2 regions of the Arthrobacter sp. DNA4 genome follow, and region 2 is predicted to be linked to the other one. Evidence: riboswitches for the same ligand, from Rfam matches in the RefSeq annotation. Region 2 holds a riboswitch; the other holds the start of a gene.
The links. Region 2 has a riboswitch for cyclic di-AMP ahead of NMQ03_RS03570 (hypothetical protein). Riboswitches for the same ligand answer to the same signal wherever they lie in the genome.
Positions count from the first base shown of each region.

Region 1: it holds a riboswitch for cyclic di-AMP, as region 2 does, so the genes downstream of both, NMQ03_RS20760 (family 16 glycosylhydrolase) here and NMQ03_RS03570 (hypothetical protein) in region 2, are expected to answer to the same signal.

Region 1 covers NZ_CP101466.1:4,476,953-4,482,176, reverse strand. Annotated here, with positions in the region: gene NMQ03_RS20765 (glycosyltransferase family 4 protein) at 1-649, opposite strand, end outside; gene NMQ03_RS20760 (family 16 glycosylhydrolase) at 772-1,875, opposite strand; cyclic di-AMP (ydaO/yuaA leader) riboswitch at 1,879-2,030, opposite strand; gene rpsF (30S ribosomal protein S6) at 2,419-2,724, shown strand; gene NMQ03_RS20750 (single-stranded DNA-binding protein) at 2,797-3,372, shown strand; gene rpsR (30S ribosomal protein S18) at 3,498-3,737, shown strand; gene rplI (50S ribosomal protein L9) at 3,755-4,207, shown strand; gene NMQ03_RS20735 (PhzF family phenazine biosynthesis protein) at 4,289-5,137, shown strand.
Region 2 covers NZ_CP101466.1:732,818-738,041, forward strand. Annotated here, with positions in the region: gene NMQ03_RS03545 (glycosyltransferase family 4 protein) at 1-12, shown strand, start outside; gene NMQ03_RS03550 (nucleoside deaminase) at 1-517, opposite strand, end outside; gene NMQ03_RS03555 (phosphatase PAP2 family protein) at 573-1,397, shown strand; gene upp (uracil phosphoribosyltransferase) at 1,410-2,045, shown strand; gene NMQ03_RS03565 (glyoxalase superfamily protein) at 2,090-2,509, shown strand; gene NMQ03_RS03570 (hypothetical protein) at 2,732-3,451, opposite strand; cyclic di-AMP (ydaO/yuaA leader) riboswitch at 3,457-3,618, opposite strand; gene NMQ03_RS03575 (glycosyltransferase family 39 protein) at 3,920-5,224, opposite strand, start outside.

The DNA of each region.
Region 1 (5,224 bases), 810 kb from region 2:
GGCTGCCCGCGAAGCACACCACGGGGGCCTTCCGCTCCCGGCGGGGACCGGTGGCCACCGCCGTGCCGTTGGGGATGCTCGTGACCGCCCTGCCGAGCGTGGCGGACCAGGCCGCTGCGTCCTGGGCTCCGACGGTCAGGAGCCTGGCCCGGGGCGGCAGCTGCCGCTCAGCGCGGGCGGCCAATTGTTCGCGCAGCCGGTAGGCGGGCCGGAAGGTGCGTGCGATCGCGGTATCCATGCCGGCCCGGATGGACCAGGGGTCCACTGTCTGCAGCACCAAGGGACCGGTGATGCAGTGGGACAGGAAAAGGGCGTGGGGGCCATGGATCAGGGTTGCGTCCCGGCTTGCGGACAACCGGGCGGCGGCTGCGCGGGCAGACGGGGTGGACCGCCGGTGTTTTCCCAGTCCCGTAAGGCCGCCCATGGAGCGGGCAAAGGCCGAAAGTTCTTCCCGCGGGGCCAGTTCGTACACGGTATCGCAGCGGTTCCTGATTTCTGCCGGAACCGGAACAGGACCCGAGAAGGTCAGCAGCGTGACGGCAACGTCAGGGGGGAGGTGCAGGATCACTTCGTACGGGATCATCGAGCTTCCATCCCCCAGTTCCGGATCCCGGTTGGGCACGCTTTCCGTCACGTACAGGAGCTTCATTGCAAGAGTGTACTGGATCACATAGTCCCCGGAGGGTTGCTTTAGGCAACCTTGAGGGAAGCCGAAAAAGGGCGACGGCGGGAGGTTCCGCCGTCGCCCTTCTTACCTGGGTGCGTGGCCTGCTACTGCCAGGCGCGCACGTAGTCCACCATCATCTGGGACGGTGCGCCGTAGGCCGGGTTCGTGGAGGAGGCGCCAACATTCAGCACGATGTACTGCGGGGCATTTCCGTCGTCGGTGGGGTAGGACTTGACCTTTACGCCGTCGAAGTACACGTCCGAGGTGTTTGGCATCCGGTGCAGGCCAAAGGTGTGGTACTCGTTGGCCCAGTTGCCGCCCACGCCGCCCTGGTTGTGGGAGCCGGAACCGGAGTGGTAGTTCACGGTCATCCTGGCCTGCAGCACCTCGGCGATGTCATTCTCGCCGGTGACCGGCCACGACTGTCCGGTGGTCCAGAAGGCAGGCCAGTTGTAGAGGCCGTTGGCGTTGCCCGGGAACTTGATCCTGGCCTCGACGTAGCCGGTGGTGAACTGGAAACCGGTCCCCGCCCCGCCCCTCGGGTTGGTGGATACCAGTCCGCCGGAGGTGGATGAGCTGAGGCCCAGGGCCAGGTTCCCGTTGGCCACGGAGACGTTCGCCGGGCTGGTGGAGACCTTGTTCATGGTTCCGCAGCCGGGGGAGAACCAGCAGCCGGACCACTTCGCGGCGTCCAGTCCGGCCCCGTTGAACTCGTCGGCGAAGGTCATGGTCCAGTTCCCGGGGACCCCGGCGGGCGCAGGCGTCCCGCTGCTGGCCAGCTGTGCCGCTGCCGGCGCCACTGCGATCGGGGATTCGGAGGGAGGGGCAGGCGCGGCGGGTGCCGGCACTGGCGCGGGGGCAGGTGCCGGTGCCTCTGCCGGGGAAGGAGCGGCAGCAGGAGCGGCTTCGACTGCGGGGACGGGCGTTGGAGCGTGAACCGGAACGTCCGGAGTTTGGCTGGGTACGGCGCTGCCGGCATCCTCTGCACTTGCCACCCGCGCCACATCCGCGGTTCCGTCACCGTGGGTCAGGCCCAGGCCCAGGGAACCTACGCCGAGGAGTGCTGCGGCAAGACCGGCGGCAAGAGGCCGGCGACGGCGCGCCTGGGCTGGAGCACCGGACCGGGAGGCCGGGGATGTCCCGGCAGGATCTATCTCATTTTGATAACGGTGCGCTGGGTTGGCGCTGCCTTTGCGGGGTGCGGGCATGGAAAAGCTACCTCTCATCGCCTGCGGAGTTAGCTGTCGGGTTCGGATGAGGGCATCCGGCCGCGGGTTGCGGCTTCACCCCAAGGGCGGGCACGTGGCCTCGCCCGGGACGCTCGGGTCCCCCGCCTCTGCCTGGTATCTGGTGTTAATCACGGACGCGGCAGAGTTGGGCGGCATCCGGGACTGGAGCCGGCTGGGGGCGGCCCCCGGACGACCGTACACGAAAGGGCTCCAAGAATCACAATTAGGTAACGGACCTCACTGCGTTGGCGTGGCGCTGCCCGGTCGGCGAAAGTGTATTGGTAACGGACGCCGCTGGCTGCAGGTTTTCCACATGGCTGAACCTCCGGCTGCTGCCCACCTCCAGCGGGGCTAGCCTTGGGTCAAGCGTGAATCGCCTATCGGGTCCAAATGCACTAGGATATTGAAGTCTGTGCTGCGTCCTGCCTCCGTTCCGGCGGCAAGGCATTGCACGGAATCGCAAATGAACCTCCTGTTACGGAAATGCCGTAACCGCTTAGCCCAAAGGAGGTGGGTTCACATATGCGTCCTTACGAATTGATGGTAATCATCGACCCCGAGGTCGAAGAGCGTACCGTTGAGCCGTCGCTTCAGAAGTTCCTGAACGTCATCACCAACGATGGTGGAACCATCGAAAAGGTTGACATCTGGGGCCGTCGCCGTCTGGCTTACGACATCAAGAAGAAGTCCGAAGGTATCTACGCCGTGGTGAACTTCACCGCCAAGCCGGAGACCGCCAAGGAACTTGACCGCCAGCTGTCTCTTAACGAGACCATCATGCGCACCAAGATCACCCGCCCCGAAGAGCAGAAGGTTGTTGCTGAGTAGTTCAGCACCGTCTTCATTCTTTACCCCGCGGGAAACGCACTCTTCACCCAGGATCGAACAAGGAGGCAGTAGATGGCAGGCGAGACCACCATTACGGTCATCGGTAACCTCACCAATGACCCGGAATTGCGGTTCACACCGTCAGGTTCGGCAGTAGCGAACTTCACCATCGCTTCCACCCCCCGCACCTTTGATCGTCAGTCCAACGAGTGGAAGGACGGGGAAACCCTGTTCCTCCGCGCTGCCGTATGGCGTGAAGCAGCCGAGAACGTCGCCGAATCCCTGACCAAGGGCATGCGGGTGATTGTGACCGGCCGCCTGAAGAGCCGTTCCTACGAAACAAAAGAAGGCGAAAAGCGCACCGTTATCGAGCTTGAGGTCGATGAGATCGGCCCCAGCCTGCGCTACGCCAATGCCAAGGTCAACCGCACCCAGCGCTCCGGCGGACAGGGTGGCGGCGGCTTCGGCGGCGGCAACAGCGGCGGTGGCTTCGGAGGCGGCAACTCTGGTGGAAACCAGGGTGGCAACTCCGGTGGAGGCTGGGGCGGCGGCAACCAGCAGGCTGCACAGGACGATCCCTGGGCTACGCCCGGTGTATCCAACGCAGGCGGCTGGGGCAACGGCCCCGATTCCGAACCTCCCTTCTAAAACCCAAATATCGGCCCGGCGCCGGGACTGCAGGGGTGCGCCACGCACCCAAGGCACTGCCGCCGTCGGACCACCACCATCCCGTGGATCAACATCCACGGGCTCCCTAGAATAGGAGCTCCACGATGGCTAAGGCTGAACTCCGTAAGCCCAAACCAAAGTCCAACCCCTTGAAGGCCGCTGACATCACTGTCATCGACTACAAGGACGTAGCATTGCTGCGCAAGTTCATCTCCGACCGCGGCAAGATCCGCGCCCGTCGCGTCACTGGCGTCACGGTGCAGGAACAGCGCAAGATCGCCCAGGCAATCAAGAACGCCCGCGAAGTTGCTCTGCTGCCTTACTCCGGCGCTGGCCGCGGCTAAGGAAGGGATTAACTAACATGGCAAAGCTCATTCTGACCCACGAAGTCACCGGTCTCGGTGCTGCTTACGATGTTGTCGAGGTCAAGGACGGTTACGCACGTAACTACCTGCTGCCCCGCAACTTCGCCCTGACCTGGTCGAAGGGTGGCGAGAAGCAGGTTGAGTCCATCAAGGCTGCCCGCGCCGCCCGCGAGCACGCTTCCCTGGAAGATGCTCAGAAGCAGGCCGCTGCACTGTCCGCCAAGCCGGTCAAGCTGGTCGTCAAGGCCGGCGAGTCCGGCCGCCTGTTCGGCACCGTCAAGCAGGGCGATGTCGCCGACGCTGTTGAGGCCGCTGGCCTTGGCAAGATCGACAAGCGCAAGGTTGAACTGCCCGCACACATCAAGTCGGTTGGTTCCTACCAGGCCAACGTCCGCCTCCACGCTGACGTTGCCGCTGTGATCGAACTGGACGTGGTGGCAGGAAAGTAATTTCCCCACTCCACGTTACGACCCCCGTCGCCGGACTCCGGCGGCGGGGGTCTTTCGTTTGTGCGGTGGTAGCCTGCTCCGGTGAACCCGAACCCCCGTCGCCGCCCCTTCCACCAGGTGGATGTCTTCGCCGGCCTGGCCTACCGTGGCAACCCGCTCGCCGTCGTGCTGGACGCCCAAGGCCTGGACGCGGCAACCATGCAGCACTTCGCCAACTGGACCAACCTCTCGGAAACCACCTTCCTGCTGCCTCCCCGGGATTCCCGCGCCGACTACCGGGTCAGGATTTTTACCGGGACCGAGGAGTTCCCGTTTGCGGGCCACCCGACGCTGGGCTCTGCCCATACGTGGCTGGAAAGCGGAGGGGTGCCAAAGTCCGACGGCTGCGTGGTGCAGGAATGCGCTGCGGGGCTGGTCCGGATCAAGCGCGACGGCGGGAGGCTGGCTTTCGCGGCGCCGCCCCTGACGCGATCCGGCCCCGTGGAGGAGCCCGTCCGCCGGCAGCTGGCAGCGGCGCTGCGGGTGGCCCCAGGCGACATCCTTGACGCGTGCTGGCTGGTGAACGGGCCCGAATGGATCGGTGTCCTGCTGGAGTCCGCCGGGCAGGTGCTGGCCCTGGAGCCGGACCACGCAGCCATGGGCGACCTTAAAATCGGCGTCATAGGGCCACACGCTCCCGGCGCCGGCGCCGACTTTGAGGTGCGCACGTTCCTGCCCGGTGATGCGATGGCGGAGGACCCCGTCACCGGCAGCTTCAATGCCGGTGCAGCCCAGTGGCTGATGGGAACCGGCAGGGCGCCGGAGCAGTATGTGGCCTCGCAGGGGACCGTGCTGGGCCGCGCCGGGCGCATCCACGTGAGCGCTGAGGACGGGGACATCTGGGTGGGTGGCGAATCGACCACGTGCATCCAGGGAACCGTTCTGCTCTAATCAGGGTCCCGGCAGGGCCTCCGGGAATACTCCGCCGCCTGCGGCAGTTCAACGGTATAGATGCAAACGCATGTATGATGGATTTGA
Region 2 (5,224 bases):
GAACAGGACTAGAGGCTGCTCCGCGGTGCCCGGCGAAAAACCCGCGCAGCAACAAGGCGCACTCATCCTCGCGGACTCCCGGGTACACCTCAACCCAGTGGTTGAGCCGGCGTTCGCGGAGGACGTCGAACACCGAGCCTGCGGCGCCGGCCTTCTCGTCCCAGGCCCCGAACACCACCCGCGGGATCCGGGCCAGGACAATTGCTCCGGCACACATCGCGCAGGGTTCCAGCGTGACCACCAGCGTGCAGTCGGACAACCGCCAGCCGTCGCCGCGGCCGCCGTCGAGCCGTGCCCGTTCCTGCAGCCGCCCCGCCGCTTCGCGGATAGCCACCACCTCGGCATGGGCCGTAGGATCGCCCAGTTCCTCCCGCTGGTTCCGGCCGGAACCCAGCACCCCGCCGTCGGGCCCTATCACCACGGCGCCGATGGGAACATCCTCCGTGGCGAGTGCCCTGCGTGCTTCCGCCAGGGCAAGGCCCATCCAGGCATCATATTTCTTTTCGGGCAACGGCATGGCTCAATGATAGTTTCGGGGATACTCAGGTTACTTACGGATGCCGGGAGGCACCATGGACACTCTTCGGGATCGGCTAGGTCTCTGGTTCAAACCTTACGCGGCGCTCGTCCTCACCATCCTTGTGGGCGGCGTCATCATCGTGTCCCTGGCATTGCTGGGCGCCGAGGTGTACGACAACGTGGTGGATTCTGCCGGCCTGGCCAACCTGGACAAGCCGGCCCTGGCCCTGGCCGAGAGCCTGCGCAGCCCCGGACTTGATGCGTTCGTTACCGGCTTCACCAACATCGGCGGCGGCATCGGCATGCCCATCCTTGCCAGCATCCTCACCGCCTGGCTGACGTTCCTCAGCCGGAACTGGCGACCGCTCGTCCTGATCGGCGGTGCGGCGGGGGTCTCCATCATGGCCACCACCTTTGGCAAGAAACTGGTGGGCCGCACCCGCCCGGACCATGCGGACGCGGTGCCCCCTTACGAGGATTCACCGTCCTTCCCAAGCGGCCACACCCTAAATACCACCGTGGTGATCAGCCTGGTGGCCTACCTCATCTGCCTCCAGTTCAACACCATGCTGGTACGGGTCACCGCCATCACGGCCGGCGCGCTCTTCATCATCGCCATGGGGCTGAGCCGCGTCTTCCTTGGCCACCACTGGCTGACGGACGTCATGGCCGGGTGGCTGCTGGGCCTCACCTGGGTGGGCGTGGTGATCCTGGCGCACAGGCTGTTCCACCTGGTCCGCAGGCGGGAGCACGCCGGTGCGGCTCCGTCGTTCGACCGTCCGATCGTCCGGGATGTGGTGGCCGAGGAAGTGCACCACCACGGCGACGGCGGCAAGGAGCATGCCCGCGGCAGCCACAACAAGGACACCGCCGGATGATAGTTTTGGGGGATGCGTACTCTCGTTGTTGACCACCCCCTGGTCGCCCACAAGCTCACCGTCCTGCGGGACAAGAACACGCCGTCGCCGGTCTTCCGCCAGCTGACGGAAGAGCTGGTGACCTTGCTGGCCTACGAAGCCACGCGGGAGGTCCGCACGGAGCCCGTCACCATCGAGACGCCTGTCAGCACCACCATCGGCACGGCGTTCACCAAGCCCACCCCGCTGGTGGTCCCCATCCTGCGCGCGGGGCTGGGCATGCTGGAGGGCATGACCAAGCTGGTTCCCACCGCCGAGGTGGGCTTCCTGGGCATGGCCCGGGACGAGGAGACGCTGGACATCATCACCTACGCGGAGCGCCTGCCGGAGGACCTGACCGGCCGCCAGGTGTTCGTCCTGGATCCCATGCTGGCCACCGGCGGCACGTTGCGCGAGGCCATAAAGTTCCTGTTCAAGCGGGGCGCGTCGGACGTCACCTGCATCTGCCTGCTGGCCGCTCCCGAAGGCCTGGCCAAGCTGGAGGAGGAACTGGGCGACGCAAACGTGCACATCGTCCTGGCCTCCATCGACGAGAAACTCAACGAGAAGTCCTACATTGTTCCCGGCCTGGGCGATGCAGGCGACCGCCTGTACGGCATCGCAGGGTAGTTTTCACCCTTTTTTGAAGCCGTCCCCGCCGCTAGCCTGTGCGGATGGACTGGAAACTCGAACTTGTCTATGTCCCCGTGTCCGACGTTGACCGGGCCAAGGATTTCTACGTCAACAAGGTGGGCTTCAACGCCGACTACGACGAGCGGCCTTCGGACGACATCCGCTTTGTGCAGTTGACCCCGCCCGGGTCGGCCTGCTCCATCTGCATGGGCGAGGGGCTCCTGGACGCCCCACCCGGCACGGGAACCACGCTACAGATGGTGGTGGACGACATCCAGGCAGCGCACGACCACCTGAGGAACAACGGTGTGGACGTCAGTGACATCGAGGTGCTGCCGTGGGGCCACTTTGTCTACTTCGCCGATCCGGACGGAAACAAGTGGTCCGTCCAATACATCCCGTGGCGGAACGCTGGGACGGACGCAACCCCAAGCACCGCGGCCCCAAACACCGCACCATGAGGCACTTCAGCTGAAGCACCCTGAGGTTAAGGCACTCTGGGTTAGAGCACCACGGCCCGCATCCCTATGGATGCGGGCCGTCGATGACGCTGCAATTCCCTGCTGTGGCCCTGCCCAAGGCGTACGACGGCGGGGAGCCGGCACGCGCCGTCGGCCGCGGTCAATGCAGGGGAGGCTCCGCGGAAGGTGGTCCTTCGGCGCGCAGCCGCAGGGGAGCGGTGGCTAGTACCAGTTGTGCGCCAGGTGGAAGTTGAGCGCACCGCACGGGGAGGCATAGCTGAGCTTGATGTAGTTCAGGCCCCAGTTGATCTGCGTGCGGTAATTGGTGAGGTAGTCGGCGCCGGAGCTGGCCATCTTCTCAGCAGGGAGGGACTGGACGATTCCGTACGCACCGCTGCTGGGATTGGTGGCCGTAGTGGTCCAGTCCGATTCCTTGGTCCACAGCGTTTGGAGGCACTGCATCTGGTCCGGACCCCATCCGTACGTGGCCAACTGGCTGGCGGCGTAGGCCTGGGCGCCGGCGGGGTCGTTGATTGCGACGGCGGGTGCCGGCTCCGGAGCCGGGGCGGGCTCGGGTGCAGGTGCAGGTGCAGGTGCCGGCGCGACCGGCGCGGGAGCGGCGGGTGCCGGGGCCGCGGGAGCGGGCTCCGCCGCCTGTGGTGCCACTGCGATTGCAGCGGGAGCGGGGCTCGCCGCCGGGTTGGAACGGATCTCACTCTTCTCGATGCTCATCTGGGCATCGGACGCTGCCTGGGTTGCCTGGGTTGATGACACCGGGGCCATGCTGCTGGTGGCCTGGCCGGCTGCGCCGACCCCAACCAGCACCGCGCAGGATACTGCGAGGATTCCGGCCCGGCGGCCCAGGGTGGTCTTCTTTGCCTGCTGCGTGGCCTTATGTTTAGCCTTGGCATGCAGGCGTGCTTCTGCCGTGTTTTTGAACATGATTGATCGCCTCTCACACCTGCGGAGTTAGCTGTCGGGTTCGGATGAGGGCATCCGGCCGTACGGAAAAATCACGTACTGGCTTAACCCCAAGGGCATTCATTGCCCGGGACGGTGGGTCCCCCGCCTCTGCCGTTGCTCAATCGGAAATCCGGGGAAGCGGCAGAGCTTGGCGTCAACCCGGGATATGCGGCCCGAACGGGGACCGCACCCAATCGACGGTACAGGAAGATCAAGTGAAAGTCACATTTAGGTAACGGAAGTCACGGGCGGCAGCGCGTCGGGTTGCCCGGCTGCGACGGGGAGTATCCGGGTGGGGACCTGCCCGGGCGGGCATCATGCAGTCCCGCCGGGTGGGTACCTGCCGTGCCGGGCACCATGCAGCCCCGGCACTCGCGTGCCAAGCCATCATGCAGCCCCGGCACTCGCGTGCCAAGCCATCATGCAGCCCGGGACGGGGCGTCCTCGTCAGTGGCCGGTAAGTTCGTAAACCGTAGTGCCGCCAATGCTCTGCGACGTGAAATTGGCTGCCACCCACTCCGCGATCCGGGTGGCAGCGTCGGAACCGCTGTTGGAGCGCATGGCTCCGCCGCCGATGAAGTAATGGATCTCTCCCCGGGCTACCAGGTCCTGGAACTGCGCCAACGTGGGGGAGGGGTCGGTACCGTTGAAGCCGCCCACCGCCATGACCGGCAGCTCCGTTGCCAGTTGGTAACCTGCGGCGTTGTTGGAGCCCACCACGGCCGCGGCCCAGGTGTAACTCGAGGCGCTGCTCTTGAGCGCGGCGACCAGATCAGCCGACGGCGTGGGCGCACCCAGGAGGCCGCCCGCGCCACCCCCGCGGCCGCCGGCGAAGCCCGTGCCGCCCTGGGCATTCGGCTGCCGGAAGCCCTGCCCCGTATTGCCCTGTGCCGTACTGCCCGGGTTTGTGTTGCCCTGCCCCGCAATACCTGTACCGCCAGTGCTGTTCGCGCCGGAGCCGTTCCGGCTGTTCCGGACGCCGGCGGGGGCACCTGGCCCTGCGCCGAATCCGGAAATGGGGCCGGCACTGACAATTGCCCCACTGTGCGCTGTGGACGCGGTGGAGATGGAGAAGGCCAGCGGCCCGGCGAGCGATGCAGCGATGGCCAGCGCCGCCGTCGTCCGCTGCACCGAACGCATGCCCAGGAACTGGCTGAAGCCCGCGCCTGCTGCCCCGGCCAGCCCGCCTGCAAGGACCACCCACCGCAGCCACGGACCGTAGGCCGAGGTGGTGCCCAGCAGGAAGAACGCCGTCAGGGCTGCCGCGGCCACTGCGGCCGCGAGCCCGATTGCGGCGGCCGCCTGCTGCCTGCGTTGCCACAGCAGAACTGCACCCAGGCCGGTCAGCCCGGCGATGCCCGGCGCCAGCGCCACCGCGTAGTAGGGGTGGATGATGCCTGCCATGAAGCTGAACACCAGGCCGGTCACCAGCACCCAGGAGCCCCAGACCAGCACGGACGCCCGCACCGGATCCCTCCGCGGTGCCCGCCGGCCGACCCACAGCAGGCCGGCCGCAAGGATCACGGCGGAGGGCAGCAGCCAGGCGATCTGGCCACCGAACTCGTTGTTGAACATCCGGAACAGGCCGGGAACGCCCCAGCCGTTGCCGCCACCCACGCTGCCCGTTTCGTCGCCAGTCAGCCGGCCCAGTCCGTTGTAGCCAAGGGTCAGCTCCAGGATCGAGTTGTCCTGCGAACCGCCAATGTAGGGCCGCATGTTGGCCGGCGTCAGCTGCACGGCCACGAGCCACCA